2 regions of the Kinneretia aquatilis genome follow, and region 2 is predicted to be linked to the other one. Evidence: predicted binding sites of a transcription regulator. Region 2 holds the regulator's gene; the other holds the start of a gene.
What was found. Region 2 encodes LexA, which represses DNA repair genes until DNA is damaged. Its sites were predicted from a motif close to ACTGTATNNNNATACAGT; they were not measured.

Region 1: a site for LexA is predicted at 8,423-8,440, ahead of recA (recombinase RecA). Genes of this name have one in related genera too.

What each region holds. Positions count from the first base shown of each region.
Region 1 is NZ_POSP01000003.1:2,705,442-2,719,904, forward strand. Features, by position in the region: gene C1O66_RS14775 (FHA domain-containing protein) at 1-643, opposite strand, end outside; gene C1O66_RS14780 (Stp1/IreP family PP2C-type Ser/Thr phosphatase) at 780-1,568, opposite strand; gene C1O66_RS14785 (serine/threonine-protein kinase) at 1,565-2,650, opposite strand; gene C1O66_RS14790 (TerC family protein) at 2,686-3,420, opposite strand; gene sucD (succinate--CoA ligase subunit alpha) at 3,649-4,542, opposite strand; gene sucC (ADP-forming succinate--CoA ligase subunit beta) at 4,574-5,734, opposite strand; gene C1O66_RS14805 (DUF2889 domain-containing protein) at 5,758-6,360, opposite strand; gene C1O66_RS24425 (regulatory protein RecX) at 6,571-7,065, opposite strand; partial or broken gene C1O66_RS24735 (recombination regulator RecX) at 7,114-7,209, opposite strand; gene recA (recombinase RecA) at 7,341-8,381, opposite strand; gene C1O66_RS14820 (response regulator transcription factor) at 8,664-9,341, shown strand; gene C1O66_RS14825 (sensor histidine kinase) at 9,384-10,889, shown strand; gene rodA (rod shape-determining protein RodA) at 10,897-12,057, opposite strand; gene mrdA (penicillin-binding protein 2) at 12,054-14,204, opposite strand; gene mreD (rod shape-determining protein MreD) at 14,260-14,463, opposite strand, start outside.
Region 2 is NZ_POSP01000003.1:381,002-395,464, reverse strand. Features, by position in the region: gene folC (bifunctional tetrahydrofolate synthase/dihydrofolate synthase) at 1-430, shown strand, start outside; gene C1O66_RS05085 (SPOR domain-containing protein) at 580-1,560, shown strand; gene C1O66_RS05080 (CvpA family protein) at 1,619-2,107, shown strand; gene purF (amidophosphoribosyltransferase) at 2,199-3,713, shown strand; gene C1O66_RS05070 (O-succinylhomoserine sulfhydrylase) at 3,716-4,954, shown strand; gene gltX (glutamate--tRNA ligase) at 4,951-6,384, shown strand; tRNA gene C1O66_RS05060 (tRNA-Ala) at 6,509-6,584, shown strand; tRNA gene C1O66_RS05055 (tRNA-Glu) at 6,704-6,779, shown strand; tRNA gene C1O66_RS05050 (tRNA-Asp) at 6,868-6,944, shown strand; tRNA gene C1O66_RS05045 (tRNA-Ala) at 7,100-7,175, shown strand; tRNA gene C1O66_RS05040 (tRNA-Glu) at 7,233-7,308, shown strand; tRNA gene C1O66_RS05035 (tRNA-Asp) at 7,397-7,473, shown strand; gene lexA (transcriptional repressor LexA) at 7,990-8,745, opposite strand; gene C1O66_RS05025 (asparaginase) at 8,858-9,829, shown strand; gene C1O66_RS05020 (organic hydroperoxide resistance protein) at 9,858-10,283, opposite strand; gene C1O66_RS05015 (MarR family winged helix-turn-helix transcriptional regulator) at 10,300-10,785, opposite strand; gene C1O66_RS05010 (DUF1304 domain-containing protein) at 10,949-11,305, shown strand; gene C1O66_RS05005 (ABC-F family ATP-binding cassette domain-containing protein) at 11,392-13,395, opposite strand; gene prmB (50S ribosomal protein L3 N(5)-glutamine methyltransferase) at 13,392-14,309, opposite strand; gene C1O66_RS04995 (aspartyl protease family protein) at 14,429-14,463, opposite strand, start outside.

The sequences.
Region 1 (14,463 bases), 2.3 Mb from region 2:
CGAACTGCATTTGCGTGCCGGCCAACTCGATCACATCACCGCTCTTGAGGGCGACCGACTCGCTGGTCAGCGGCACGCCATTGACATTGGGCCGTGCAGCGCCTTCGACATGGGCGAACACATAACCGCTGGGGCGCTTGGTGATGGAGGCCACCTGCACGCCAGGCTTGCCGACGGTGGTGACCACCTTGGTCAGACTGACCTCACGACCGGCTGCGGCACCGGTGAGCACCCGAATGGTGGCCGGTGCGGCCGCCGAGGCCGAGGGCAGGGAGCCGAAATTGGATGGCAGACCGAAGCCGCTGGGCGCACCCGAGCCAGGCTTCAGGATCATGGTCTTTTCGTAATCGCCGCTGTCCTCGAGCAGGAACTTGATCTTGTACTTGCCGATCTCGACGATGTCGTTGTTGGCCAGCAGCTGCTTCTTGATCGCCTTGCCGTTGATGTAGGTGCCGTTGGTCGAATTGAGGTCTTCGATGAAGACATCGGCGCCCACCATCTGCAGCACGGCATGCTCGCCGCTGACCGCCAGGTTGTCGATCACGATATCGTTGTAGGGTCGGCGCCCGAGCGTGGTCTTGTCTTTTGTGATCTGCACATCCTTGATCACCACGCCGTCGAGCGACACCACCAGCTTGCCCATGCTTTGACCTCGATCCTGTTGTCTTCTTACTTGTGTTGGCGGCAGCCCTCTGTGCGCCGCAAGAGTTGTGACTGCTACAGACGATGCCCGAGTCGGCGACCGGTCGCGACAGGCCTCACGGCCGAAAACCAGCCCATCAGCGCTTGCCAAACGGCCACCAGGCCCGCCCTTCCGACCGCACGCGGCCCTCGGCACGAACCAGCACCAGCGCGATATTATCCCGGCCGCCCATGTCATTGGCCCCATCTATCAAGGCTTGGGCTGCTTCAGACAAGGAAGGGTGGTTTATCAACAACTGGCGCAGGGCATCGTCGTCCAGCATATCGGACAGACCGTCCGAGCAGAACAGGTAGAGATCCCCAGGTTGAACTTCATGCTGGTGCAACTCCAACATGACAGCGTCTTCTACGCCGACCGCGCGCGTGACCAGATTCTTGTTGCTGGAGAAGACTGCCTCTTCAGGCGTCAGCAGGCCAGCGTCGAGCTGCTCTTGCAGCAGGGAATGGTCGCGGCTGATCTGGGTCAGCTGGCCACCGCGCAAGCGGTAGGCGCGTGAATCACCGACATGGCCCAGCAGCAAGCCCTCAGGCCGAAACACGCCCAGCACCAGGGTCGTGCCCATGCCGGCATAACGCGGGTTGGTGTTGGCGGCATTGAAGATGGCGCGGTTGGCGTTGTCCACGCAGATGTCCATGGCGCGACGCACATCGCCGACGCTGGCCGTGGCTCCGGCCTCTTTCAGCCACCGGCCCAGTTCGGCGCGGATGAAGCCGGTCAGCATCTGACTGGCCACTTCACCGGCGTTGTAACCCCCCATGCCATCGGCCAGCACCGCCAGACCCACGGACTCATCCAGAGCAACCGAATCCTCGTTGTTGTCGCGGGCGCGGCCGACATCGGTGGCGCTGAAGAACTCCAGGGTCATGGCTTTGTGTCTGGTTGCGATGCGGGGGGATTTTGCCCTGCTTCCGACTTATTCAAGCGGACTGTTTGTGCAAAAGCGTCGACAGTCCCCGACTCGGGCTTCGTCGTCACCGGCACTGTGGCTTCCGTCCCAGAAACGGCCTCTGCCGTCGGCGCGGTGGCCGGCAGTTGCTGCAGCACGGCCTCCAGATCCTGGGCCATCTGCGCGCCGCTGGCATAGCGCAACTCGGGCCGCTTTTCCAGCGCCAGGGCCAGCACCAGCGCGAGCGACTCGGGCAGACCGGGGCGATGGTGGCGCACATCGGGCGGCGGCTCGTTGGCGATCTGGTACATCAGCTTGGCCATGGAATCCGACTGATGCGGCAGATGGCCGGTCAGCAGCTGGTAGACCATGACACCGAGCGAGTAGAGATCGCTGCGCCCGTCCACCTTGAGCCCGGCCAGTTGCTCGGGCGACATGAAGGAAGGGGTGCCCAAAACCAGGCCGGTACGGGTGCGGCTGCCGTCGGCGATGCGGGCGATGCCAAAGTCCATGATCTTGAGCACATCGTGCTCGCGATCCAGCATCACGTTGGCGGGCTTGATGTCGCGGTGCACGACACCCTGGCCATGCGCGTAATCGAGGGCCAGCGCCAGGCGCCGCGCCAAGTGCAGCACCTCACGCACGGGCAGGAGCTGACCCGGCCGGGTGAAGTGGCTGAGGTCCTGGCCCTGGACATACTCCATCGCGATCCAGGCATCTGCGCCCGCCTCGCCGGCGTCGAGCACATGCAGGATGTCAGGATGCTGCAGATGACCGGCGGCACGCGCCTCGCGCATGAAGCGCTGGCGCACATCGATCAGGTCTTCGGCGGCGAATTCGCGCTGCAGCGCCAGGCGCTTGATGGCCACCAACTGGCCGCTGGCGCGCTCGCGTGCCAGGTGCACCACGGCCATGGCGCCGCGGCCCAACTCACGTTGCAGCTCATAGGCTTGCAGGCCCGGTCCGGCCGGGCTGAGCGTCGGGTAGGCCTCGGGCACCGTCGAGGCTTCGCCATCCACCGTGTCGGGCTTGCCCAGCCACCGTTTCCAGAAACCTGCCATGCCCGTTCACCTGTGTTCTTGCACGCGGCGGCCGCTCAGGCCTCGGCCGGCTTCTGCCGCGAGGCCATCCAGCGGCCCAGCGCCAACACCAGCAGCGCACCCGCCACGCCGGCACCGTAGTGCAGAGCCGGCATCACCTGGCTGCTGCCTTCCTTGGCGCCCGGTACGGTCGGCACCCAGCTGCTCAGGGCCGGGTCACCCACGGCCATGGTGCCGGCGATCCAGCCCAGCAGCATGGCGCCCAGGGTGATGACGGCCGGGAAGCGGTCCATCAACTTGATCACCAGTTGGCTGCCCCAGACGATGATGGGGATGGACACCAGCAGGCCAAAGATCACCAGCGGCATCTGGTGGTCGCCGCCGCTGCTTTGCGCCGCACCGGCGATGGCGATCACGTTGTCCAGGCTCATGACGAAGTCCGCGACGATCACCGTCTTGACGGCGGCCCAGAGCTTGTCGCTGGCTTGGATGTTGCCGTGCTCGTCTTCATCTTCCGGCACCAGCAGCTTGATGCCGATCCACAGCAGCAAGGCGGCGCCGACGATCTTCAGGTAGGGCACCTGCAACAAGGTCAGGGCAAAGAAGATCAGCACCACGCGCAGCACGATGGCGCCGGCGGTGCCCCAGATGATGCCCTTGGTGCGCTGCGCATCGGGCAGCTTGCGGCAGGCCAGGGCGATGACCACCGCGTTGTCGCCACCCAGCAGGATGTCGATCATGATGATCTGGCCCACGGCCAACCAGAATTCGGGACTCGTCAAGGTGTCCATACTCGTTTCAACAGTTGCTGCCTGCCGGGAGCGCACGCCTGACATCGGCGTCGCGCCCCACTATAGCGAAGGCATGGTTCAAAGCACGCAGGCATGAAAAAAGGGGCTGCTGCCCCTTTTTGCGTGGCTGCACGGCGGAGCGTGCAGTCTGGTGCCAGGCGAGGCCGGCGCGATGCGTGAAATTACGCATTCGGCACCGGCCGGCCGCCGTGGCCGGCTCTCAGCGAATCAGAGCAGGCCCTTGAGCAGCTTGCCCATTTCCGACGGGTTGCGGGTCACGGTGAAACCGCACTCTTCCATGATGGCGAGCTTGGCATCGGCCGTGTCGGCACCGCCGGCGATCAGTGCGCCTGCGTGGCCCATGCGCTTGCCCGGAGGGGCGGTCACGCCAGCGATGAAACCGACCACCGGCTTCTTCATGTTCAGCTTGCACCAGCGAGCGGCTTCGGCTTCGTCCGGGCCACCGATTTCACCGATCATGATGACGGCGTCGGTGTCCGGATCGTCGTTGAAGGCCTTCATCACGTCGATGTGCTTCAGGCCGTTGATCGGATCGCCACCGATACCGACGGCGCTGGACTGGCCCAGGCCGATTTCGGTCAGCTGTGCCACGGCTTCGTACGTCAGCGTGCCCGAGCGCGAGACCACGCCGATGCGGCCCTTGCGGTGGATGTGACCGGGCATGATGCCGATCTTGATTTCATCGGGCGTGATCAGGCCGGGGCAGTTGGGGCCCAGCAGCAAGGTTTTCTTGCCGCCGGCCGCTTCCTTGGCCTTCATCTTGTTGCGGATTTCCAGCATGTCACGGACGGGGATGCCTTCCGTGATGCAGATGGCCAGGTCCAGGTCGGCTTCGACGGCTTCCCAGATGGCGGCCGCAGCACCGGCGGGCGGCACATAGATCACCGACACGGTGGCGCCGGTTTGCGCAGCCGCTTCCTTGACGGTGGCGTAGATTGGGATGTCCGAAAACTTCTCGCCGGCCTTCTTGGGGTTCACGCCCGCCACGAAGGCGTTCTTGCCGTTGGCATAGGCCTGGCAACCCAGGGTGTGGAACTGACCGGTCTTGCCGGTGATGCCCTGGGTGATGACCTTGGTGTCTTTGTTGATGTAAATCGACATGATTTTTTTCCTTGCGTGGGCTTAGGCAGACTCAGGCAACCGCGGCGACGATCTTGGTCGCGGCTTCGGCCATGGTGTCGGCGGCGATGATGGGCAGGCCGGATTCGGCCAGCATCTTCTTGCCCAGCTCTTCATTGGTGCCCTTCATGCGCACGACCAGCGGCACGGACAGGTTCACGGCCTTGCAGGCAGTGATCACGCCTTCGGCGATGGTGTCGCACTTCATGATGCCGCCGAAGATGTTGACCAGGATGCCCTTCACTTCAGGGTTCTTCAGCATGATCTTGAAGGCTTCGGTGACCTTCTCGGCGGTGGCGCCACCGCCCACGTCCAGGAAGTTGGCCGGCTCGCCGCCGAACAGCTTGATGGTGTCCATGGTCGACATGGCCAGACCGGCGCCGTTCACCAGGCAGCCGATATTGCCGTCCAGGCTGATGTAAGCCAGGTCGAACTTGGAGGCTTCCACCTCGGCCGGATCTTCTTCGTCCAGATCGCGGTAGGCCACGATTTCAGGATGACGGAACAGGGCGTTGGCGTCGAAGTTGAACTTGGCGTCCAGGGCGATCAGATTGCCCTTGGAATCGCAGTTCAGCGGGTTGATTTCCACCAGCGACGCATCGGTGTCCATGTAGCACTTGTAGAGCTTCTGGAACAGGTCGACGGCTTGGTCCACCGAGTGGCCCGTCAGGCCGATGCCACCGGCGATCTTCTTGGCTTGCTCGACCGTCAGGCCGACCAGCGGGTCGATCATCTCGGTCAGGATCTTCTCGGGGGTGGAGTGGGCCACTTCCTCGATGTCCATGCCGCCTTCGCTGGAAGCGATGAAGGCCACCTTCTGCGTGCCGCGGTCGGTGACCAGCGAGACGTAGAGTTCGTTCTTGATGTCAGCGCCTTCTTCGATGTAGAGGCGACGCACCTTTTGGCCTTCCGGGCCGGTTTGGTGCGTGATCAGCTGCATGCCCAGGATCTGCTCGGACAGCGACTTCACGTCATCCAGCGAACGGCCCAGCTTGACGCCGCCGCCCTTGCCACGGCCACCGGCGTGGATCTGCGCCTTGACCACCCAGACCGGGCCGCCCAGCTTTTGAGCGGCTTCAACGGCTTCTTGCACCGTGAAAGCCGGGATGCCGCGCGGCACCGGCACGCCGAACTGGCGCAGGATTTCCTTGCCCTGGTACTCGTGAATCTTCATAGGGGTCTCGCTTGTGAGGAAAGTCAGGAAGTGGAGGCGGGCATCGCGGTGACGGCGGCCAGCGGTGAGGCTGCGTCGGCACTGCGGTACCAGCGAGGGTAATGGGTACGAACGACCTCGCCATCGCGTCGCAGGGCGTGGCAGCGGTCGAGTTGGAAGGGCGGCAGGCCATCGGCACTGCCTTCACGCACATCCAGCACCAGGCCGGCAAAGGCCTGAATGACAGCGGTGGGCAGGATCTGGCAGAGCTCGGTCAGGTGCGTGCAACCCTTGACGCCGGCCAGACGCTCTTTGAGGCCTAGACGGAAGCCCTTCATCAGGTTCAGGCCGACCAAGCGGCCGTAGGCATTGCCATGTTCGTCGCACACGCCGGCGTAAGGCATCCAGGTGGTGGCGGAGCGGGCTGCCAGCACGTTCAGCTCGGCGTCCACCGTCAGCAGGAGCTGCATGGCGTGGATGGGGTCGCCGGCCAAGCGCAGGCCGGTGGCAAGCGGCAGGTCGCGCGTCTTGGTGTCGGTCAACCCAGCCTCGACCTCATACAGGCCATCATCGCGTGCATAGACCTGCACATCGATGGCGCGGCGATGCAGCAAACGGCGCTCGGAGGTGGGGGATGAGAGAGACATGGGTGGCAAAACGGCTTCGCAAACCGGCATCTAACGGCATGAATCCGCCGCCCGCCGGGCATTTGCGCAGGGCGAGAATGTAGCATGTCGCACTGCACCAAGCCTTTCACCAAGCTGTCGTGCAGCCAGTTCGCCCGTCGCCCAAGGTGACAATTCACTCAGGGTTGACCCGGATCAAGGACGCGGGGCTGGCGCGGCGGCCGGTCGAGATCAGCTTTCGTCCTCGTCCGCCGGGCCGCGCAAGATGCGGCGCACCACCTCGCTGCCAAAACCCCGGCTGATCAAGAATCGCGTCTGCTTGGCGCGCATGGCGGCATCCTCAGGCCAACGACCGGCGAACTTGCGCTGCCAGACCTCGCGGGCTCGGGCCAGCTCGCTGTCCTTGAGGCTGGCCCGCTGTTCGGCGCTCATTTGTACGCCGTGCTGTGCCAGCTCCTGCTGGATGCGCTGGCTGCCGAAGCGTCGTGCCCGCGCATGGATGCGCGCATCGACGAAACGCTCCTCATCGAGGTAGCCGCGCTCCTGCAGCCACAGCAGCAGGGCATCCACCTCGGCGGCGATGGCGGCAGCGGGTTCTTCCGAGCCTCCCTCTTCGGGGACCTCACGCGCGCCACCCTCGTCTTGCTCGCGCGCGCTCAAGCGCTCGGGGGACTCTGGCACCAGAGGCTCGAACCAGGCCGGGCCGCCGCACAGACTTTCCTTCACCGAGGCCGCCTGGCGCGCAGCGGCAGCCCGCTGATCGCGGGCGATGCGCAGCAGCTTGCGCCGCAGTTCGCTGCGGCTGTGCTCACGCTGGGCCAGCAGGGCAATGGCCCGGGCCTTCAGAGAGAGGGGCTGGGCAGCTCTCACGAGGAAATTTGAAGTTCAGGGCTCGGCAGCACACCGGGCAGCCAAGCCGCAGGGCTTCAAGCGCCGCCGCGGCCAGGTGCCCCGAGGCCTGGCAAAACGGTTGCAGGCCGGGCTGCCGCAACGGGGCGTCCTTACTCGGCCGCGCCGGTCTGGTTCAGCAGCGCCACACCCAGGGATTCACGGATGCGGTTTTCGATCTCGCGGCTGATGTCGGGGTTCTCGCGCAGGAACTCGCGGGCGTTGTCCTTGCCTTGGCCAATCTTTTCGCCCTGGTAGGCGTACCAGGAGCCCGACTTTTCAACCACCTTGGCAATCACGCCCATGTCGATGATCTCGCCTTCGCGGCTGATGCCTTCGCCGTAAAGAATGTCGAACTCGGCGGTCTTGAACGGAGGCGAGACCTTGTTCTTGACGACCTTGACCTTGGTTTCGCTGCCGATGACGTCATCGCCCTTCTTGATCGAGCCGATGCGGCGGATATCCAGGCGCACCGAGGCGTAGAACTTGAGCGCATTGCCACCGGTGGTGGTTTCGGGGCTGCCGAACATCACGCCGATCTTCATGCGGATCTGGTTGATGAAGATGACCATGCAGTTGGTCTTCTTGATGGTGGCGGTCAGCTTGCGCAGGGCCTGGCTCATCAGGCGGGCTTGCAGACCCGGCAGGGAATCACCCATTTCGCCTTCGAGTTCGGCCTTGGGCGTCAGCGCGGCCACGGAGTCGACCACGATCAGGTCGACCGAGCCGGAGCGCACCAGGGCGTCGACGATTTCCAGGGCCTGTTCGCCGGTGTCGGGCTGGCTGATCAGCAGCTCTTGCAGATTGACGCCCAGCTTTTGCGCGTACTGGATGTCCAGCGCGTGTTCGGCATCGATGAAGGCGCAGGTGCCGGCCAGCTTTTGCATCTCGGCGATGACCTGCAGGGTCAGGGTGGTCTTGCCCGAGGACTCCGGGCCGTAAATCTCGACCACACGGCCGCGCGGCAGGCCACCGACGCCCAGAGCGATGTCCAGGCCCAGGGAGCCGGTGGAGACGACCTGGATATCCTCGATCACCTCGCCTTCACCGAGGCGCATGATGGAGCCCTTGCCGAACTGCTTCTCGATCTGGCTGAGGGCGGCTTGCAGGGCCTTGGCTTTTTCGGTGTTGAGGGCTTTGACGGGGGCATCCATGATTCGTTCTCCTGAAAAGGGCTGGGCGGATTATGTCGCAATCTGTATGTTTGTACAGTAGTTTGACGATTGCACTTTGGCAAGCCGTTTCGGCGCTCGCCGTGTCATGGCTGAATCCTAGGGTGCCACTGGCTCACTGGATGAGCCAGCAATTGATGAAGTCAAAATTCGGATGGCGCTTGATTTCACCGCGCACAAGCAGCTGTGAGCCGCCGAAGCCCTGGCTGGCATCCCTAGAATGCGGGAACTAGCCCCTTGGCCATGAGTGATGGAGACTGACGCATGCGCATCCTGATTGCCGAAGATGACCAAGTCCTGGCCGATGCCTTGCTGCGCTCCTTGCGCGCCTCCGGTTATGCGGTGGATCAGGTCGGCAGCGGCACCGAGGCCGATGCGGCCCTGGCTTCGCATGAGTTCGATCTGGTCATCCTGGATCTGGGCCTGCCGCGCCTGCATGGCCTGGAGGTGCTGCGCAAGCTGCGCGCCCGAGGCTCCTCCATGCCGGTGCTGATCCTGACGGCGGCCGACAGCGTCGAGCAGCGCGTCAAGGGCCTGGACCTGGGCGCCGACGACTACATGGCCAAGCCCTTCTCGCTGCAGGAACTGGAAGCCCGCGTGCGCGCCCTGACCCGGCGCGGCCTGGGCACGGCCTCCTCGGTGATCAAGCATGGCCCGCTGAGCTTCGACGCCACCGGCCGCGTGGCCTACATCAACGACCAGATGATCGAGCTTTCGGCCCGCGAGCTGAGCCTGCTGGAAGTGCTGCTGCAGCGCGCCGGCCGCCTGGTCAGCAAGGACCAACTGGTCGAGCGCCTCTGTGAGTGGGGCGAAGAGGTCAGCAACAACGCGATCGAGGTCTACATCCACCGCCTGCGCAAGAAGATCGAGCAAGGCCCGATCCGCATCGCCACCGTGCGCGGCCTCGGCTACTGCCTGGAAAAGATCCAGCCCGGCGCTTGAAGCCCACGCCCACGCCCGCGCCCAACCGGAGCCTGCCCCACCATGGCGGCTGAAACCGGCCAACGCTCGCTGTTTGGCGAGATCCTCGATTGGATGCTCGCGCCCTTGCTGCTGATCTGGCCGATCAGCGTGGCCCTGACCTGGCTGGTGGCGCAAGGCATCGCCAGCCGGCCCTACGACCGAGAGCTCGGCGAAATGGCCCGCACCCTGGGCCTGCAAGTGGCCTCGGCCGCGCCGCTGCCCGAGGGGCGCAGCGCCCGCTCCCGCTACGCCCTGGCCCCGGAGGCAGCGGCCCTGCTGCGCGCGGACGAAACCGACACCGTCTACTACCAGGTGCTGGGCCTGCGCGGCGAGCTGCTCAACGGCGATGCCAAGCTGCCCGTGCCGCCCGAGGACGATGTCATCGTGCCCTGGGAGCTGCATTTCCGCGATGAAGACATGGGCAGCGAACGCGTGCGCGTGGCCTACCTCTGGGTGTCGCCCGAGGGCATGGCGGGCAGCACCCAAACCATGCTGGTGCAGGTGGCCGAGACGCTGGGCAAACGCTCGCGCCTGACCAACGAAATCATCAAGGGCGTGATCCTGCCGCAGTTCGTGATCCTGCCGCTGGCGGTGCTGCTGGTCTGGCTGGCCCTGGCGCGTGGCATTGCCCCGCTCAACGAGTTGCAGCGCCGCATCCGCTCGCGTGAAAGCTCGGACCTGAGCCCCATCGACGAGCGCCGCATCCCCGACGAGGTGGCGCCTCTGGTGCGCGCCATCAACGACCTGCTGGCGCGCCTGGACCAGTCCATCAGCAGCCAAAAGCATTTCCTGGCCGACGCCGCCCACCAGCTCAAAACACCGCTGGCCGGCCTGCGCACGCAGGCGGAATTCGCCCAACGCGAAATTGACGAAGGCCGCAGCGAGCCTGCTGAACTGAAGCGTTCGCTGCAACAGATTGCCCTGTCCAGCCAGCGCGCGGCGCACATGGTCAACCAGCTGCTGGCCATGGCCCGGGCCGAGGACCAGGAGCATGCGGCCCGGCGTGGTGAGGTCAATCTGGCCGAACTGGCCACCGAAACCGTGCGCGACTTCGTGCCGCGCGCGCTCGACAAGCGCATCGACCTGGGCTACGAGGGCCCCGACCCCGAAGCCAGCAGCCTCACCCTGCACGGCCACGCCCTGCTGATCCGCGAGCTGATCCGCAACCTGGTGGACAACGCCTTGCTCTACACGCCGGCCGGCGGCACGGTCACCGTGCGCATCGTCGAAGACCCCTTCGGCCAGGTCAGCGTGCTGCAGGTGGAAGACTCCGGCCCGGGCATTCCCGAGAGTGAGCGGGACAAGGTCTTCCAGCCCTTCTACCGGGCCCTGGGCACCAATGTCGATGGCTCCGGTCTGGGCCTGGCCATCGTGCGCGAGATCGCCCAGCAGCATGAGGCCGAGCTCAGCCTGGACGACACCCGCCCGCGCCGCCCCGGTCAACAGCCCGAACCCGATGGCCAGGGCCCCGGCGCGCGCTTCACCGTGCGCTTCCATGCGCGGCCGGCTCAGCCCGCCACGGAGTGAGGCGGGCTCAGGAACGGTTGAAGCGCCGCGATTTGGCGATCGACATCAACAGACCCAGGCCAAAGCCCAGGGTCACCATGGCCGTACCGCCGTAGCTGATGAAGGGCAAGGGCACGCCCACCACCGGGAGGATGCCGCTGACCATGCCCATGTTCACGAACACATAGGTGAAGAAGCTCAGCGTGATGGCCCCCGCCATCAGCCGCGAGAACAGCGTGGGTGCGTCCGAGGCAATCATCAGCCCGCGCAGGATCAGGGCCGTGAAGCCGAGCAGCAGCCCCAGGGCACCAAACAGGCCGAACTCCTCGCCGTAGGCGGCGAAGATGAAGTCGGTGGTGCGCTCGGGAATGAACTCCAGATGGGTTTGCGTGCCCTTCATGAAGCCCTTGCCGGTCAGGCCGCCGGAGCCGATGGCGATCTCGCCCTGGATGATGTGGAAGCCCTTGCCCAGCGGATCCTTGGTCGGGTCCAGCAGGGTGCAGACGCGGTTCTTCTGGTACTCGCGCAGCACCGGCCAGGTCACATCGGGCTGGCAGATCGCCTCCTCGCTCACCACCAGGGCCGTGATGCCCGCCCCCGCCAGCACAAAGGCCGGGATGATCAAGCGCCAGGACAGGCCGGCAAAAAAGATCACGTACAAGCCGGCCGAGAGCACCAGGATGGAGGTGCCCAGGTCGGGCTGCTTGGCCACCAGGCCCACAGGAACAGCCAGCAGGATGAAGGCGGCCACAAAGTCCGGCAGGCGCAGCTGCCCTTCGCGTTTCTGGAACCACCAGGCCAGCATCAGCGGCACAGCGATCTTGAGGATCTCCGAGGGCTGGATCTGCGTCACGCCGACATTGAGCCAGCGCGTCGCGCCCTTCTTGGTGATGCCGAACAAGGCCGTGGCCACCAGCAGCGCCACGCCCACGGTGTACAGCGGCACAGCCAGAGCCATCATGCGCTGTGGCGAAACCTGGGCCACCAGAAAAATCAGGGCAATCGCCAGCAAGGTGTTGCGACCATGATCCACAAAACGCGTGCCATGGTCATAACCCGCGGAATACATGCTCACCAGACCCAGCCCCATCAGCCAGGCGATGGACAGCAGTAAGGGCAGATCGAAGCCGGAGAACCAGGGTCGCAGGCGCTGCCACCAGCTGGGACCGTTGAAGGCATTGGCACTCATGGACGAACTCCGGAGGCGCCGGCAGGCAGGGCACGAGGGGCAGAGGCGGGTCTCGAGGTCGATACCGCAGACGATGGCCGCGCCGCGGGCGAGGGGATACGAGGCGCTGACGCAGCCGTGGGTGCCGTCGCCGCCACGCCCGATGCGGCCGATGCAGCAGCAACGACGCCGGATGCTGCAGCCTCCGCCTGCGAGACCTGGCCCGGCAGCGGCACCTGATCGATGCGACGCGGCTGGCCCACGGGCGCCTTCGTTTTGCCCTGCTGGGTCAGGGCAATGTCTTCCTCGCTGGGGTACTGGCCCATCAGCATGAAATCAAACACCCGACGCGCAATTGGCGCGGCCGAGGTGGAGCCAAAGCCGGCGTTCTCGACAATCGCAGCCAGGGCGATGGTGGGCGCCTCCAGCGGCGCAAAGGCGACGTAGAGCGAATGGTCGCGCTTGCGCTCGTCGGCCTTGATGTCCTTGTAGCGCTCGCCCGCCTTCAGGCCCACGGCCTGAGCCGTGCCGGTCTTGCCGCCGCTCTTGTAGCCGGCGCCACGGAACACCTCGGTGGAAGTGCCCTCCACCGTCACGCCGTACATGGCATTGCGGATCACCTCGACCTGCTCGGGTTTGAGTGGCAGCGGCGGCAGGGCATCGCTGGCGATGCGCCGCTGCTCATGGCGTACCACGTCTTCGATCTCACGCACCAGGCGGGGCTTGAAGCGCTGGCCGCCGGTCGACAGCGTGGACACGGCGGTGGCGATCTGCAGCATGGTGAAGTTGTTGTAGCCCTGGCCGATGCCGAGCGAGATGGTCTCGCCGGCAAACCACTTCTGGTTGGCCGGGCTGCGGGCGAAATAGCGACGCTTCCAGGCCTGCGAGGGCAGCACGCCCGAGACTTCGCCCTGCACATCGATCTCGGTCTTGCGGCCGAAGCCGAAGGGCTCCAGCTCGTCGTGGATCAAGTCCACGCCCATCTCATTGGCCAGGCTGTAGAAGTAGACATTGGACGAGCTGACGATGGCCAGGCGCATGTCCTTGGGTCCCGGACGGTCGCTTTCCGGGCTGCCGAAGGTGCGGCCGCCGAAGCTGTAGGTCAGGTTGTCCATGATCACCGTGCTCGCCGAACGCTTGCCGCTGTTGAGCGCGGCCATGGCCATGAAGGGCTTGAAGGTCGAGCCCGGCGGGTAGGTGCCACGCAGGGCACGGTTCAGCAGGGGCTTGTCCAGGTCTTCGTTAAGGTCGCGCCAGCTGTCGGCATCGATGCCGTCAACGAAGAGATTGGGGTCGAAGGTCGGCTTGGAAACAAAGGCCAGCACCTCGCCGTTGCGCGGGTCGATGGCGACCAGGGCGCCGCGGCGGTCCTTGTAGAGCTCCTCGACCAGGGCTTGCAGGCGGATGTCGATGGACAACATCAGCGTGTTGCCCGGCGTTGGCGGCCGGTGGGCCAGGCGGCGCACGGCGCGGCCGCCGGCGCTGGTTTCCACCTGCTCGAAGCCGGTGATGCCGTGCAGTTCGCGCTCGTAGCTCTGCTCCAGGCCCAGCTTGCCGATGTACTCGGTGCCGCGGTAGTTGGCGATGTCCTCTTCTTCCCACTCGTCCATGGCCTTTTTCTCGGCCTGGTTGATGCGGCCGATGTAGCCGATCAGGTGCGAGCCCACCTCGCCCAGCGGGTAGCTGCGGAACAGCCGCGCCTTGATTTCGACGCCGGGAAAGCGGAAGCGCTGCGCGGTGAAGCGCGCCACCTCGGCCTCGCTCAGCTTGGTGCGGATGGGCAGGGATTCGAAGTTCTTGTTCTCGCTCATCAGCCGCTTGAAGCGGCGGCGGTCGCGCGGCTGCACCTCGACCACCTGGGCCAGGGCATCGATGGTGGCCTCCAGATCGGGCACCTTGGAGGGCGTGATCTCCAGGGTGTAGGCCGAGTAATTGCTGGCCAGGACGATGCCGTTGCGGTCCTTGATCAGGCCGCGGTTGGGCACGATGGGCACAACCGTGATGCGGTTGGACTCGGCCCGGTCCGACAGGCTTTCATGCTGGATCACCTGCAGGAACACCAGGCGCGCCAGCAGCAGGCCGAAGCTGAACAGCACAAAGGCCGCCGCGGCCAGCAAGCGCAGGCGGAAGCGGCCCAGCTCCTGCTTGACGTTCTTGAGCACCGTCATCGCGCGGTCTTTTTCTTCTTCGTCTGCGTGTTCATCGACAGCTCGGCAGGCCGCCTCACAGCGGGCGGTGGGCGTCGCGGTCGGGCGCGCGGCGCTGCGGCGCCAGCAGCACCACGCTGGCCAGCGGCCAGAGCAGGGTCTCGAACACCGGCGCCAGCAGCAGCAACCAGCCCGGCCACATGCCGCCCACGGCCAGACGCACCAGCAAGGACACGGCATGCGCCAGCACGAACAGCGGCAGCACCTGCAGGGCCTGCGC
Region 2 (14,463 bases):
TGCGGTGGCGGCCCTGGCCCAGAATCTGGACCAGATGGGCTTCTACCCGCGCACCCATGCTGTCTTTGGCGCCATGGCCGACAAGGACCTGGCCGGCATCTTCCAGCGCATGGCCCCGCTGGTTGACGTCTGGCATTTCTGCAATCTGGAACTGCCCCGTGCCGCCAGCGCCGCCGATTTGCAGGCTCAGTTCGCGGCCCTGCAGGCCGAAGGGCGCCTGAAGGCACCGCCGCAGGTGCTGCTGCACACCCATGCGCAGCCGCTCGACGCCCTGGCGGCCGCGGCGGCCGAGGCAGACCCCGCTGATAGAATTCTGGTCTTCGGTTCCTTCTACACAGTGGGTGGCGTACTCAAGAACGGTGTCCCCCGTTTGCAGTCCCACAAACCGCCGTCAGAAGCGGTGCCGCCACCGCAATTCCCCACCGCCTGATCGGGCTGGGTCGCCGGATTCTCCGGGCGGCCGGGCGGGGTGTTCGGTGCGGCGCTGAAGCGCCGAGGCCGGACGCCTCACCCGCTCCGGTGCTTCGCTTTCCATCGTCAACGCTGTCCTTCACCTCGGCGCAGGCCGGATTTCTTGCCATGGGTTTGCTGTCCTTTTTCAAGCGCGACAAGGCCGCACCGGCTGCCAAGCGGGTGTCGGATTCGGCCGATGCGGTGCAGCAGCTGCGCCTGCGCGCACGCCATCGCTTGATCGGTGCCGCGGTGCTGGTGGGTGTGGGTGTGATCGGCTTCCCGCTGGTGTTTGAGACCCAGCCGCGGCCCATCCCGGTGGACCTGCCGATCCAGATCCCCAGCAAGGACGGCGCGGCGCCGCTGGCGATTCCGCAAGCGCGTCCGGCACAGGCTCAGCAGCTGCCCCAGCAAAGCCTGCCGACACTGGCCTCCGAGGACGAATTCGAGGTGGCCAAGTCTTCCGCCAACACCGCAGCAGGCAGTAGCCGTGCCAGCGAGGGCAAGGTGGCGTCCAACGCGGCGCCGACCCCGCTGCCGGTTCCCGCTCCGGCCAAGGTGGCTGAAAAGGCGATCGAAAAGGCGGCAGAAAAGGTGGCCGAGAAGCCTCCGGTCAAGCCGATCGAGCGACTGGTCGACAAGCCCGCCGAGAAGCTGGCTGACAAGCACGCCGAAAAGGCCAGCACCAAGCCGAGCGCAGAAAAGCCTGCCGACAAGGCCGCAGACAAGGCTGCCGAAAGGGCCGCCGACAAGCGCAATGCCGCCGCCAACAGCAGCAACCACAGCCCCGAGGCCGCCCGCGTGCAGGCTTTGCTCGAAGGCCGCAGTGGCAGCGGCACAGCCGCTGCATCGGCCAGCAAGGCCGGCGACGCCGCAGCGGGCGCACGCCACATCTTGCAGATCGGCGCCTACGCCGACAGCAAATCGGCGCAGGAGGTTCGCATGAAGGTCGAGCGTCTGGGCCTCAAGACCTACACCCAGGCTGTGGACACCGCCGCAGGCAAGCGCATCCGCGTGCGCCTGGGCCCGTATGCCAGCCGCGACGAGGCGGACAAAGCCGCGGCCAAGCTGAAATCGGCCGGTTTGTCGGCTGCGGTGCTGACACTTTGATGCTGCACAAGGCCGCCTTGCTGGGGCATGCGCGACTTGCGCGGGAGCATGGCGCACCATGAGCTGGGTGGACCTGACCCTGCTGAGCCTCTTGCTGCTGTCCGTGCTGGTTGGCCTGTGGCGGGGTTTGGTGTTCGAGTTGCTGTCGCTGGCCGGCTGGCTGGTGGCCTACCTGGCCGCGCCGCATGTGTCGCCCTGGCTGCAGGCCTGGTTGCCCCAGCAGCGTCTGGGGCCGAGCCTGAGTGCGGGCTTGGGCCTTGTGCTGAGTTTTGCCCTGGTCTTGTTGCTCTGGGGCCTGGGTGCGAAACTGCTGCGGGCCTTGATCCAGGCCTCGCCTCTGAGTGTGTTGGACCGTTTGGCGGGCGCCGGATTTGGCGCGCTGCGGGGGCTGTTGCTGGCCTTGTTGCTGGTGGTGCTGGTGCAGATGACGCCGGCGGCCCAGTGGCCGGCCTGGCAGGAATCGCGGCTGGCGCCGCAGCTGCATCAGGTGCTGGGCGCCTTGCGGCCGCTGCTGCCGGAGGCGGTGGTGAATCGATTGCCGGCCTGAGCCACAAGCTCGGGCCGGTGTGAGTTGGAGCGGTGCCTCGTGGCGCCGCTGGGTATTGCGTAGAAAAGTCTCATCCAGAGAAGGAAAAGCCATGTGCGGCATCGTTGGCGTCATCTCCCGTTCCCCTGTCAATCAGCTGATTTATGACGCCTTGCTGCTGCTGCAGCACCGCGGTCAGGATGCGGCGGGCATCGTCACGATGCAGGGCAACAAGTGCTTCATGCACAAGGCGCGCGGCATGGTGCGCGACGTCTTCCGCACCCGCAATATGCGCGCGCTGCCAGGCAGCATCGGCCTGGGCCAGGTGCGCTACCCGACTGCCGGCAATGCCTACAACGAGGAAGAGGCCCAGCCCTTCTACGTCAACGCGCCGTTTGGTTTGGTGCTGGTGCACAACGGCAACCTGACCAATGCGCAAGGCCTGAAGACCGAGCTGTTCGACATCGACCGCCGCCACATCAACACCGAGAGCGACTCCGAGGTGCTGCTCAATGTGCTGGCGCATGAGCTGGAGCAGGTCGCGCGCGACCTGCCGCTGAGCCCCGAGGCCGTGTTCCAGGCCGTGCGTGCCGTGCACAAGCGCATCAAGGGCAGCTATGCCGTGATCGCCCTGATCGCCGGCCATGGCTTGCTGGCGTTCCGCGACCCCTTCGGCATCCGCCCACTGTGCTTCGGCCAGGCGGCCGATGGCGAATTCATGGTGGCCAGCGAGAGCGTGGCGCTGGAAGGCAACGGCTTCCAGCTGGTGCGCGATGTGGCGCCCGGCGAGGCCTTGTTCATCGACATGAACGGCACGCTGCACACCCAGCAATGCGCCGAGAACCCGACGCTGAACCCCTGCATGTTCGAGTTCGTCTACCTGGCCCGCCCGGATTCGGTGATGGACGGCATCTCGGTCTACCAGGCCCGTCTGAACATGGGCGAGACGCTGGCGCAGCGCCTGATCTCGACCATGCCGCCCAGCGACATCGATGTGGTGATCCCGATCCCGGAATCGAGCCGCCCCTCGGCCATGCAGCTGGCCCATCGCATCGGCAAGCCCTACCGCGAAGGCTTTGTGAAGAACCGCTACGTCGGCCGAACCTTCATCATGCCGGGACAGGGCGCGCGCAAGAAGTCGGTGCGCCAAAAGCTCAACGCCATCGGCCTGGAGTTCAAGGGCCGCAATGTGCTGCTGGTCGATGACTCCATCGTGCGCGGCACCACCTCCAAGGAGATCGTGCAGATGGCCCGCGAGGCCGGTGCGCGCAAGGTCTATCTGGCCTCGGCCGCGCCGCCGGTGCGCTTCCGCAATGTCTACGGCATCGACATGCCGACCAGCGAAGAGCTGGTGGCGCACAACCGCAGTATCGAAGAGATCCGCGCTTTCATCGGCGCCGATGCGCTGATCTACCAGGATGTGGATGCAATGAAGCGCGTGGTCGCGGCCCTGCAGCCGAATCTGCAAGGCTTTGAAGCGTCCTGCTTCGACGGCCGCTACATCACCGGCGATGTGACCGCCGAAGACTTCGCCAAGCTTGAAGCCCAGCGCCGCGCCCAGGGCGACGAAGAAGACGGCCCGGCCCGCACCCGCCTGGCCCTGCAAAGCGGGGGCGAGGGCCAATGAGCATGAGCGAGGAAGCCCGCCGCATCGCCCGCGCCACGCTGCCCGAGGGCCTGCGCCCCGAGACTCTGGCCGTGCGCACGGCCTTGCCGCCCAGCCAGCATTGCGAAAACTCAGAAGGCCTGTTCCTGACCAGCGCCTATGTGCAGCCGGACGCAGCCACCTCGGCCCAGCGCTTTGCCGACTCGGAAGACTTCACCTACTCGCGCACCAGCAACCCGACGGTGCGCAGCCTGGAAGCGCGCCTGGCCGCCATGGAAGGCACCGAAGGCGCCATCGCCACCGCCACCGGCATGAGCGCCATCCTGCTGCTCTGCATGGGCTTGCTCAAGGCGGGCGACCATGTGCTGTGCTCGCGCTCGGTTTTCGGCACCACCATCAATCTGTTCGCCAAGGAGTTTGGCAAGTTCGGGGTGGAGACGACGTTCGTTTCGCAGACCGAGCTAGCCGAATGGCGCGCGGCCCTGCGCCCCAACACCCGGCTGCTGTTCGCCGAGACGCCGACCAACCCGCTGACCGAGGTCTGCGACATCCGCGCCCTGGCCGATATCGCCCATGGTGCCGGTGCGCTGCTGGTGGTGGACAACACCTATTCGACGCCGGCGCTGCAGCAGCCCACGCGCTTTGGCGCCGACTTGGTCATGCACTCGGCCACCAAGTACATGGACGGCCAAGGCCGGGTCATGGGCGGTGCGCTATGTGGCCCCAATCGCCTGATCAAGGACGTGTTCGGCCCGGTAATGCGCACGGCCGGCATGGTGCTCTCGCCTTTCAACGCCTGGGTCATTTTGAAAGGCCTGGAGACCTTGAGCCTGCGCATGAAGGCCCAGAGCGAACAAGCCCTGGCCGTGGCCCGCTGGCTGGAGGCCCGGCCCGAGGTGGCACGGGTGTACTGCCCGGCTTTGCCCTCGCATCCCCAGCATGAACTGGCCATGCGTCAGCAGTCGGGGCAGGGCGGGGCGGTCCTGTCTTTCGAGCTGAAGGCCGACACGCCCGAGGCCGCGCGAGCCGCGGCCTTCCATGTGATCAACAGCACCCGGGTGCTCAGCATCGCCACCAATCTGGGCGACACCAAATCCATCATCACCCACCCAGCCACCACCTCGCATGGTCGCCTCAGCGAGGCCCAGCGCCAGGCCGCCGGCATCAGCCAGGGCTTGATCCGTCTGGCCGTCGGTCTTGAGCATGTCGACGACATCACCGATGACCTGAACCGCGGCCTCTCCACTTTGAACAGCTTATGAGCCAACACGCCAACACTCCCGTGCGCACCCGCATTGCGCCGTCGCCGACCGGTTTTCTGCACCTGGGCACGGCCCGCACAGCCCTGTACTCCTGGGCCTATGCCCGCCACTACGGTGGCAAGTTCGTGCTGCGCATAGAGGACACCGATGTGGCACGTTCCACCCAGGATTCGGTGGAGCAGATCCTGGCTTCGATGAAATGGTTGGGCCTGGACTACGACGAAGGCCCGATCTACCAGATGCAGCGCCTGGAGCGCTACCACGCGGTGGCCGAGCAATTGATCGCTGAAGGCAAGGCCTACCGCTGCTACTGCACGCCCGCCGAGCTGGACGAGATGCGCGAGGCTCAACGCGCGCGCGGCGAGAAAACCCGTTACGACGGCCGCTGGCGCCCGGAGCCCGGCAAGGTGCTGCCGCCCGTGCCGGCCGGTGTGACACCGGTGGTGCGTTTCAAGAATCCGCTGGACGGTGACGTCACCTGGGATGATCTGGTCAAGGGCCCCATCACCATCAACAACCGCGAGATTGACGACCTGATCATCGTGCGTCCCGCCGCTGAAGACGCGCCGGCCGGCAGCCTGGGTGTGCCGACCTACAACTTCGCCGTGGTGGTGGACGACTGGGACATGCAGATCAGCCATGTGTTCCGCGGTGATGAGCATGTCAACAACACGCCCTGGCAGATCAATATCTTCCGTGCCCTCGGCGCGCCGCTGCCGGCCTTTGGCCATGTGCCGGTGATTCTGGGTGACGATGGTCAGAAGCTGTCCAAGCGCCGCGGCGCGGTCAGTGTCACGGCTTACGAAGAGGGGGGTTACCTGCCCGAGGCCATGCTGAACTACCTCTCTCGCCTGGGATGGAGCCACGGCGATGACGAGCTGTTCAGCCGCGAGCAACTGGTGTCCTGGTTCGATGGCAGCCATCTGAACAAGAGCCCCGCGCAATGGGACCCGGCCAAGCTGGAATGGGTCAACAGCCAATACATCAAGCAGGCAGATGACAGCCGTCTGGCTGCGCTGGTGGCGGCGCATTTCGCTGCACGCGGCGTGCAGGTGGATGCCGCCAATCTCGCGCCCATGTGCAGCCTGTTCAAGGACCGTTGTTCGACGACCGTGGCTCTGGCCGACTGGCTGGCCATGTACTTCGGCCCGGTCAGCCCCTCGGCCGAGGATCTGGCGGCGCATGTCACGGACGCGGTGAAGCCGGCCCTGGCTGCGCTGGCGGACAAGCTTGAAGCACTGCCTGAGTGGAGCAAGCCCGTCATTGCCGCCGCCATCAAGGAAACCATCGGCGCGCATGGCCTGAAGATGCCTCAGCTGGCCATGCCGGTGCGGGCATTGGTGTGCGGGCGTGTGCAAACGCCCAGCGTCGACGCGGTGCTGGAACTGTTCGAACAAGAAATTGTTGTGAAACGCTTGCGCTCCTTGTAAAAAGCGTCCTATAATCTATGTCTTGCTTGAACAGCGCGAAACTTTAGATGTCTCGCGGTGCTTTGGAAGGCGAGTCGATCCGCAAGGAGCGGCTAGGCAGTCTGAAGTACTGATAAGAATCGTCGGGGGTATAGCTCAGCTGGGAGAGCGCTTGCATGGCATGCAAGAGGTCAGCGGTTCGATCCCGCTTACCTCCACCAAATTCAAATTGAGTTTGTGTGGCGCGCGGTTCAGATGCAAAAGTTTTGCGATATACTGCAGAGCTTGAATATATAGAGTTAATTGCTGTATACTATGCGGCAGTTAATAAGAAGGTTTAGTCCCCTTCGTCTAGAGGCCTAGGACACCACCCTTTCACGGTGACTACAGGGGTTCGAATCCCCTAGGGGACGCCAAGTTTGACAAGGCTTGGTAGTTATTGAAAAATAGCTGCAAACTTGTTTGATGTGATTTAAATTGTGTATATAATTTAAATCATCATCTGGAGTGGTAGTTCAGTTGGTTAGAATACCGGCCTGTCACGCCGGGGGTCGCGGGTTCGAGTCCCGTCCACTCCGCCAGCTTTGAGGCAAAGATTGAAATGTCTTTGTCTGCGTTGAAGAAATCTGCTGCGGTAGATTTCAAAGGCGGCCAAGAGATTGGCCGCTGTTATTTGTGAAGTTGTTTGAGGTTTGACACGCTTGAATGGCGCGGCGACCGAGATTCGCAAGGATCTGGGGGTATAGCTCAGCTGGGAGAGCGCTTGCATGGCATGCAAGAGGTCAGCGGTTCGATCCCGCTTACCTCCACCACCAAATTTTGTTTGGAAGTGGCGCGCGATTCAGGATGTGATCAGGCTAGAAGGTTGAGTCCCCTTCGTCTAGAGGCCTAGGACACCACCCTTTCACGGTGACTACAGGGGTTCGAATCCCCTAGGGGACGCCAAGTTTGACAAGGCTTGGCAGTGTTTGAATGAACACTGCGTAACTTGTCCGGTGCAGCGCAATATCGATTTCGATATTGTGGCTCATCTGGAGTGGTAGTTCAGTTGGTTAGAATACCGGCCTGTCACGCCGGGGGTCGCGGGTTCGAGTCCCGTCCACTCCGCCAACATATTGAGAAACCCCGCAAACGAAAGTTTGCGGGGTTTTTTCTTTGCCACTCGATATTCGTGGCTTTGCGCTGTTGATGAAAACGGGCTGTTTGATCTATACCTGCCCGACATTTCCTTGTCGTTCCGGCGGTTCAGTCGCGAAAACTCTGCTGGAGATCAAGCCTCAGCAATGGAGCATCGTCTGTGAGGTATTCAGCTGCAGTAATGCAAGGGTTCGATACGGGGTTTGGTATGGGCCTTGCGAGTTCAGGCGGCGCATCTTTTGGGGTTGGTGCAGATTGCTTTGCGCTACCCACACACCTCGTGACTGGACAAATGTTTGATCAAGCTTCCGTCCGGCCAGGACGATTGTGAATACAAACAAAAGAGCCTCCATTGGAGGCTCTTTTGTTTGTGCTGGTTCTTCCCCGAACGAGGCGGCCAGCGATTCAGACGCGTCGTTGGCTGTCTATCGACGGGCGGAGCAAGTAAGCCCGACCCGGGCAAGGGCTGCACATCGTGCGGTCGGGGGATCAACTGAACATCTGATTGCGGATCAGGCCCACCGCCAGCCCCTCGATGGCAAAGCTGTCGTCATCGGCGGCCACCTGAATCGGTTCGAAATCGCTGTTCTCGGGCAGCAACTCAATGCCACTGCGGCCGCGCTTGAATCGCTTGACGGTCACTTCGTCGCCGATTCGGGCCACCACGATCTGGCCGTTCTTGGCGTCCGAGGCTTTCTGCACGGCCAAAAGATCGCCATCCATGATGCCGATGTCTTTCATGCTCATGCCTTTCACTTTGAGCAAAAAGTCGGGCTTCTTGGCGAACATGCTGGCCTCGACGGCGTAGTTTTGCTCGATGTGCTCCTGCGCCAGGATGGGGTGGCCGGCGGCCACGCGCCCAATCAAAGGGAGATTCAGCTGTGCCAGGCTGGCCAAAGGGAAATCGAGTTGCTGTCGATCGCTGCCGCGGGGCGCGGCGCGGCCGCGCGCATATCCAGCTTGAAACTCGCGCGCCTCTTGTGACTCTCGGGCATCGCGTGCGGAGTTGAGCGCTCTCAATGTGTCAGACTTCAGGCGGATGCCGCGCGAGGTGCCGCCGACCAGTTCGATCGCGCCTTTGCGAGCCAGGGCCTGCAAATGCTCTTCGGCGGCATTGGCAGAACGAAAACCGAGCTCGGCGGCGATTTCGGCCCGGGTCGGTGGAGCGCCGGTGCGTTCGATGGCGGCTCGCACCAGATCGAGAATCTGCTGTTGGCGCGCGGTGAGTTTCGGGCTGTCTTCCACGGTGGTCGTCCTCTGCTTGGGGCCCTGGGGCTTGATTGCCTGAATATTTATCCAGTGACTGTATTTTCATCCAGGAAATTCAAAATTGCAAAGCAAGCAAGAAACAATTGCCGTGAATGCGCCGGTGTTTGAAGCGAAATCGGGGCTGGTCGTGATTCTCGGAACCGGTGGCACTATCGCCGGTACGGCGGCCGATGCCTCGGACAATGTCGGTTATCAGGCCGCGCAGCTCGGTGTCGCACAGCTGATTGCGGCGATCCCGCCGCTCGCCCGCCGTGCGCTGGAGGCCGAACAAGTTGTGCAGCTGGACAGCAAGGACATGGATTTCGCGACCTGGCGTCTGCTGGCGGAACGGGTCGCGGCGCATCTGGCGCGTCCAGAAGTGGCCGGCGTGGTCATCACCCACGGCACGGATACCTTGGAAGAGACCGCCTATTTCCTGCAGCGCGTCCTGGCACCCGGCAAGCCCGTGGTGATCACCGCGGCCATGCGGCCCGCGACCGCCCTTCAGACCGATGGTCCGCAGAACCTGCTGGATGCAGTCACTCTCGCTGCGGAAGGTAGGGTGCCGGGTGTTTTGGTGATGTTTGCCGGCAGCATCCATTCCGCCGAGCAGGTGCGCAAGGTGCACAGCTACCGGGTCGATGCCTTCGCGTCGGCCGACGGCGCGCGTCTGGGGGCGATGGAGGAGGGGGGGGTGCGCTGGTTTGCAGCGGGCCCGCAGCGCGGTGCGCAGCCGGTGGTAGGTCTTGCCCACTTGCCCCAAGGCGACCTGAGCTGGCCACGGGTGCAGATCGTGCTCAACCATGTCGGCGCCGATGGCTCGGTGGTTCAAGCCTTGTTGGCGCAGGGTGTGGATGGGCTGGTGGTGGCCGGTACCGGCAATGGCAGCCTGTCGCACGCCCTGGAGGCAGCTTTGCGCGAGGCGCAGCAGCAAGGCGTGCGCGTGCTGCGAAGCACGCGCTGCGATGCCGGGCTGGTCACTGCCTCGGCCGAGGCCTTGCCCAGCGCGGGAGCGCTGAGCCCGGTGAAGGCGCGAATCGAGCTGCTGCTGGATTTGCTCTCAAGCCCCGTGCCGCGCTGATTCGCGCCTCTGGCCTTGCTCGGTCGACTCAGGCCAGGGTCAGCGTGACGTCGATATTGCCGCGGGTGGCATTCGAGTAGGGGCAGACCTGGTGGGCGGCGTCCACCAGATCCTGGGCCAGGCTGCGGTCCACGCCGGGCACCGAGATGTTCAGGGCCACCTGGATGCCGAAGCCGGCCGGGATCGGGCCGATGCCCACATCGGCGGTGATGGACACTTCGGCCGGCAGGGCGACCTTCTTCATCATGGCGACATGCTTGAGGGCGCCGATGAAGCAGGCCGAATAGCCGGCTGCGAACAGCTGTTCGGGGTTGGTGCCCGGGCCGCCGGCGCCGCCCAATTCCTTGGGTGTCGAGAGTTGCACGTTCAGCGCGCCGTCCGAGCTGGATGAGCTGCCTTGGCGGCCGCCGGTGGAGGTGGCGCGAGCGGTGTAGAGGACTTTGTCGAGTGCCATGGTGATGTGCTTCCTATCAATCAGGGGTGGTGGGTGAAAGTTCGGCGACCGCCAGCTGCTGTCGCAGCTCATGCAGGCGTCGGGTCAGGGAACTCAGTTCTTCCAAAGAGCAGGCGGCCGCACAGGCCAGTCGCGGTGGAATCTTTTGGGCTTGCACCTTCAGGGCCAGGCCCATGGGCGTGAGCAGGATGTCGACACGCCGTTCATCTTGCGCGGCGCGCTGCCGTTTCACAAAACCCGCCGTTTCCATGCGTTTGAGCAGGGGCGTGAGCGTTCCGGAGTCGAGCGACAGGCGTTGCCCCAGGGTGGAAACGCTGATGCCGTCCTGCTCCCAAAGCACCAACATCACCAGGTACTGCGGGTAGGTCAGGCTCAAGGGCTCCAGCAAGGGCTTGTACAGCTTGGTCATGGCCAGAGAGCTGGCGTAGAGCGCAAAGCACAGCTGCTGATCCAGACGCAGCCAGTCCTCGTTTGCGGCGGCCGCCGGGGCAAGCTGCGGCATGTCGGGCTGGGGACAGTTGGATGGGCGTGACATGGGCGATAATGTAGTCCTCAATTTAATTGCACACAATTTATGTGGCTAAGGGTCTTGCTGCTAGACGTTTGCGACTCAGCAGCGCAGGGCCAAGCAGACCCGGTGTCCTGAAAGCGAGCACAAGATGGCGATGAGCATGGTGGCGAATGGTTTGGTGGCCTTGGTGGCCGCCTTGCACCTGTATTTTTTGGTGCTGGAGATGTTCTTCTGGACCAAGCCTTTGGGTCGGCGCGTGTTTCACCTGACGCCGGAGTTTGCTGAGGCCAGCAAGACCTTGGCGGCCAATCAGGGCCTGTACAACGGCTTTCTGAGTGCCGGCCTGGTGTGGGGCCTGCTGCAGGGCGCGGCCGGTGTGCCGACGCAGCTGTTCTTCCTGGGCTGCGTGGTGGTGGCCGGCGTGTTCGGCGCCGCCACGGTGGGCAAGAAGATTCTGTTCGTGCAGGCGCTGCCGGCGGCGCTGGCTGCGGCCCTGGTTTTGCTGACCTGAACGTCTGAAGCCCTGCGCCAGAAAACAAAAAAGGGCCCGAGAAATCTCGGGCCCTTTTCATCGGTGCGTAGGGGCTGCGCTTGCGATCAAGCCGCCGCGTGAATCGCGTCGACCTCGGCGCTGAGCTCAAGCCAGCGCAGCTCGGCGCTTTCCAACTCGTCGTGGATGGCCTTGAGGCGCTTGCCGGCTTCAACGATCTGAGCCGGTGTCGCCTTGCCTTCCGCCAGTTGGGCCTCCAGGGCCGTGCGTTCATCGGCCAGCTTGTTGAGCTTGGCGTCGATGGCGTCCATCTCCTTGCGAAGCGGGCGGGTTTGGTCGGCAAGCTTTTGGCGAGCTTGGCCGCTGAGTTTGCGGTCCTCGCGCGCGGCCGGGGCCGGGGTCGGGGCAGGGGCGGCTGCAGCAACTGGAGCCGGGGTGGCTGCCGCCACCGTGCTGCCTGACTTGCCGGCTTTGGCCAGGGCCTTGGCGGCATCCTTGGCGGCCTTGGCTGCTTCCTTGGACTGGTCCAGCAGCCAGCGCTGGTAATCGTCCAGGTCGCCGTCGAACGGGGACACCACGCCCTTGCTGACCAGCCAGAACTCGTCGCAGACCTCGCGCAGCAGGGCGCGATCGTGGCTCACCAGCATCACCGTGCCTTCGAACTCGTTGAGCGCAATCGACAGCGCCTCTCGGGTGTTCAGGTCCAAGTGGTTGGTGGGCTCGTCCATCAGCAGCAGATTGGGGCGCTGCCACACCAGCATGGCCAGCACCAGGCGGGCCTTCTCGCCCCCCGAGAGGCTGCCCACCTGCTGGTTGACCATGTCGCCAACAAAGCGGAACTGGCCCAGGAAATCGCGCAGCTCCTGCTCGCGCGCCTGCGGGCTCACCTCTTTGGCCAGGCGGACCATGTGCGAGAGCGGGCCTTCTTCCGGCCGCAGCACGTCCATTTCCTGCTGGGCAAAGTAGCCGATCGTCAGGCCCTTGCCTTCGGTGATCTTGCCGCCCATGGCGCGCTGCATGCGGGCCACCGTTTTCACCACGGTGGATTTGCCCTGGCCGTTGGCGCCCAGGATGCCAATGCGCTGGCCGGCCAGCACCGAGCGGTCGATGCCGCGCACGATGATGTTCTCGACGCCGTCGACCTCATAACCGCAAGCCACATCGTCAAACATCAGCATGGGGTTGGGCAGGCTGACGGGCTCGCGGAACTCGAAATTGAAGTCCGCTGATGCCAGCACCGGTGCCAGTTTTTCCATGCGCTCCAGGGCCTTGACCCGGCTCTGCGCCTGCTTGGCCTTGCTGGCCTTGGCCTTGAAACGATCGATGAACTTCTGCAGGTGCGCAATGCGCTCTTGCTGCTTGCCAAAGGCGGCTTGCTGCTGCTCCATGCGCTCGGCGCGCATGGCCTCGAAGGCCGTGTAGTTGCCGCCGTAGCGGTGCAGCTTGGCTTCGTCCAGGTGCAGGGTGACTTTGGTGATGGCGTCCAGGAACTCGCGGTCATGGCTGATCACGATCAGGGTGCCGTCGTAGCGCTGCAGCCAGGCTTCCAGCCAGACCAGGGCGTCCAGGTCCAAGTGGTTGGTCGGTTCGTCCAGCAGCATCAGCTCTGCCGGGCACATCAGGGCGCGGGCCAGCTGCAAACGCATGCGCCAGCCGCCGGAGAAGCTGTTCACCGGCGCATCGACCTGCTCGCCCTTGAAGCCCAGGCCCATCAGCAAGGCCTGCGCGCGCGGTTTCGCGTCGAAGGCGCCGGCGTCCATCAGCAGGGCATGGGCGTCGGCCATGGCATGGCCATCCTCGGCCGCTTCCGCATCGGCCAGGGCCTGGCGCGCGGCCATCAGGCGCACATCGCCTTCGAGCACAAATTCGGTCGCCGGCATGTCGGTTTCCGGCATGTTCTGGGCCACTTCACCCACGGCCCATTGGCGGGGGATGTCCACCTCGCCCTTGTCGCTTTGCAGACGGTCGGTCAACAGCGCAAAAAGGCTGGACTTGCCGGCGCCGTTGCGGCCCACCAGGCCGACTTTTTCGCCCGGTTGCAGGACGACGCTGGCGTCGTCGAGCACGACCTTGGTGCCGCGTCGCAGCGTGATATTGCGCAGGGTGATCATGGCGTGTGGCGACCTTCCGGGTTCTTGTTCTTGTGGGCGTTCATCATGTTCAGGGATTCTTCGGTGATCAGCAGCACCTGGTCGGCCCCCGAGGAGGTGTCCATCCAGGCCACCTCCAGCTCGGGGAAGGCGGCTTCAAAAAACGGGCGCTCATTGCCGATCTCCAGCAAGAGCACGCCGCGCGGTTTGAGCACGGCCGGTGCCTCGGCCAGCAGGCGGCGGATGAAATCCATGCCGTCATCGCCGCCGGCCAGGGCCAGCTCGGGCTCGGCGCGGTACTCAGCCGGCAGGCGGGACATGGTCTCGCTGTTGACATAGGGCGGGTTGCACAGAATCAAGTCGTAGCGGCGGCCGGCCGCCAGGGCCGGCGCCAGACCATCGCCCTGCATCAACCGGATGCGCGACTGCAGGCCATGCTTGTCGACATTGATGCGTGCCACTTCCAGGGCTTCGGCGCTCAGGTCCAGGCCATCCACTTGCACCTCGGGCCAGGCCATGGCGGCCAGCACGGCCAGCGAGCCATTGCCGGTGCACAGGTCCAGCACCTCGGTGGTCTGGTCGGAGAGCCAGGCATCGATGCTGGCATCGGCGATCAGCTCGGCAATGAAGCTGCGCGGCACGATGGCGCGCTCGTCCACGTAAAACGGCACGCCCTGCAACCAGGCCTCGCGGGTCAGGTAAGCGGCAGGCTTGCGCGTCGCAATGCGTTGCTCGACCAGCTCGGCGATGCGCGCTTGCTGGGCGTCGCTCAGCGTCAGGGCCTCGTGCTCGTCCAGCTGGTCCAGCGGCAGCCCCAGGGCCCAGAGCGCCAGCCAGGCGGCCTCGTCAAAGGCGACAGCCGTGCCATGGCCAAACGAAACGCCCGCCTCGGAAAGGCGGGCGGCTTGGGCCTCGATGCAGTTCAGTAAATTCATGGGGGCTCGGTGAAGGGCAGGGCGTGATTGTCGCCGATGGCGCGCGCCCCCTCGCCAACCCGTTACCGCCAACCCGTCACTGCCAACCCGTCACCGGCAAGCAGCCACAGGCTGTCGGCCTAGGGCGCGGAGGCTGGTGCGGGCTTGGCCGCGG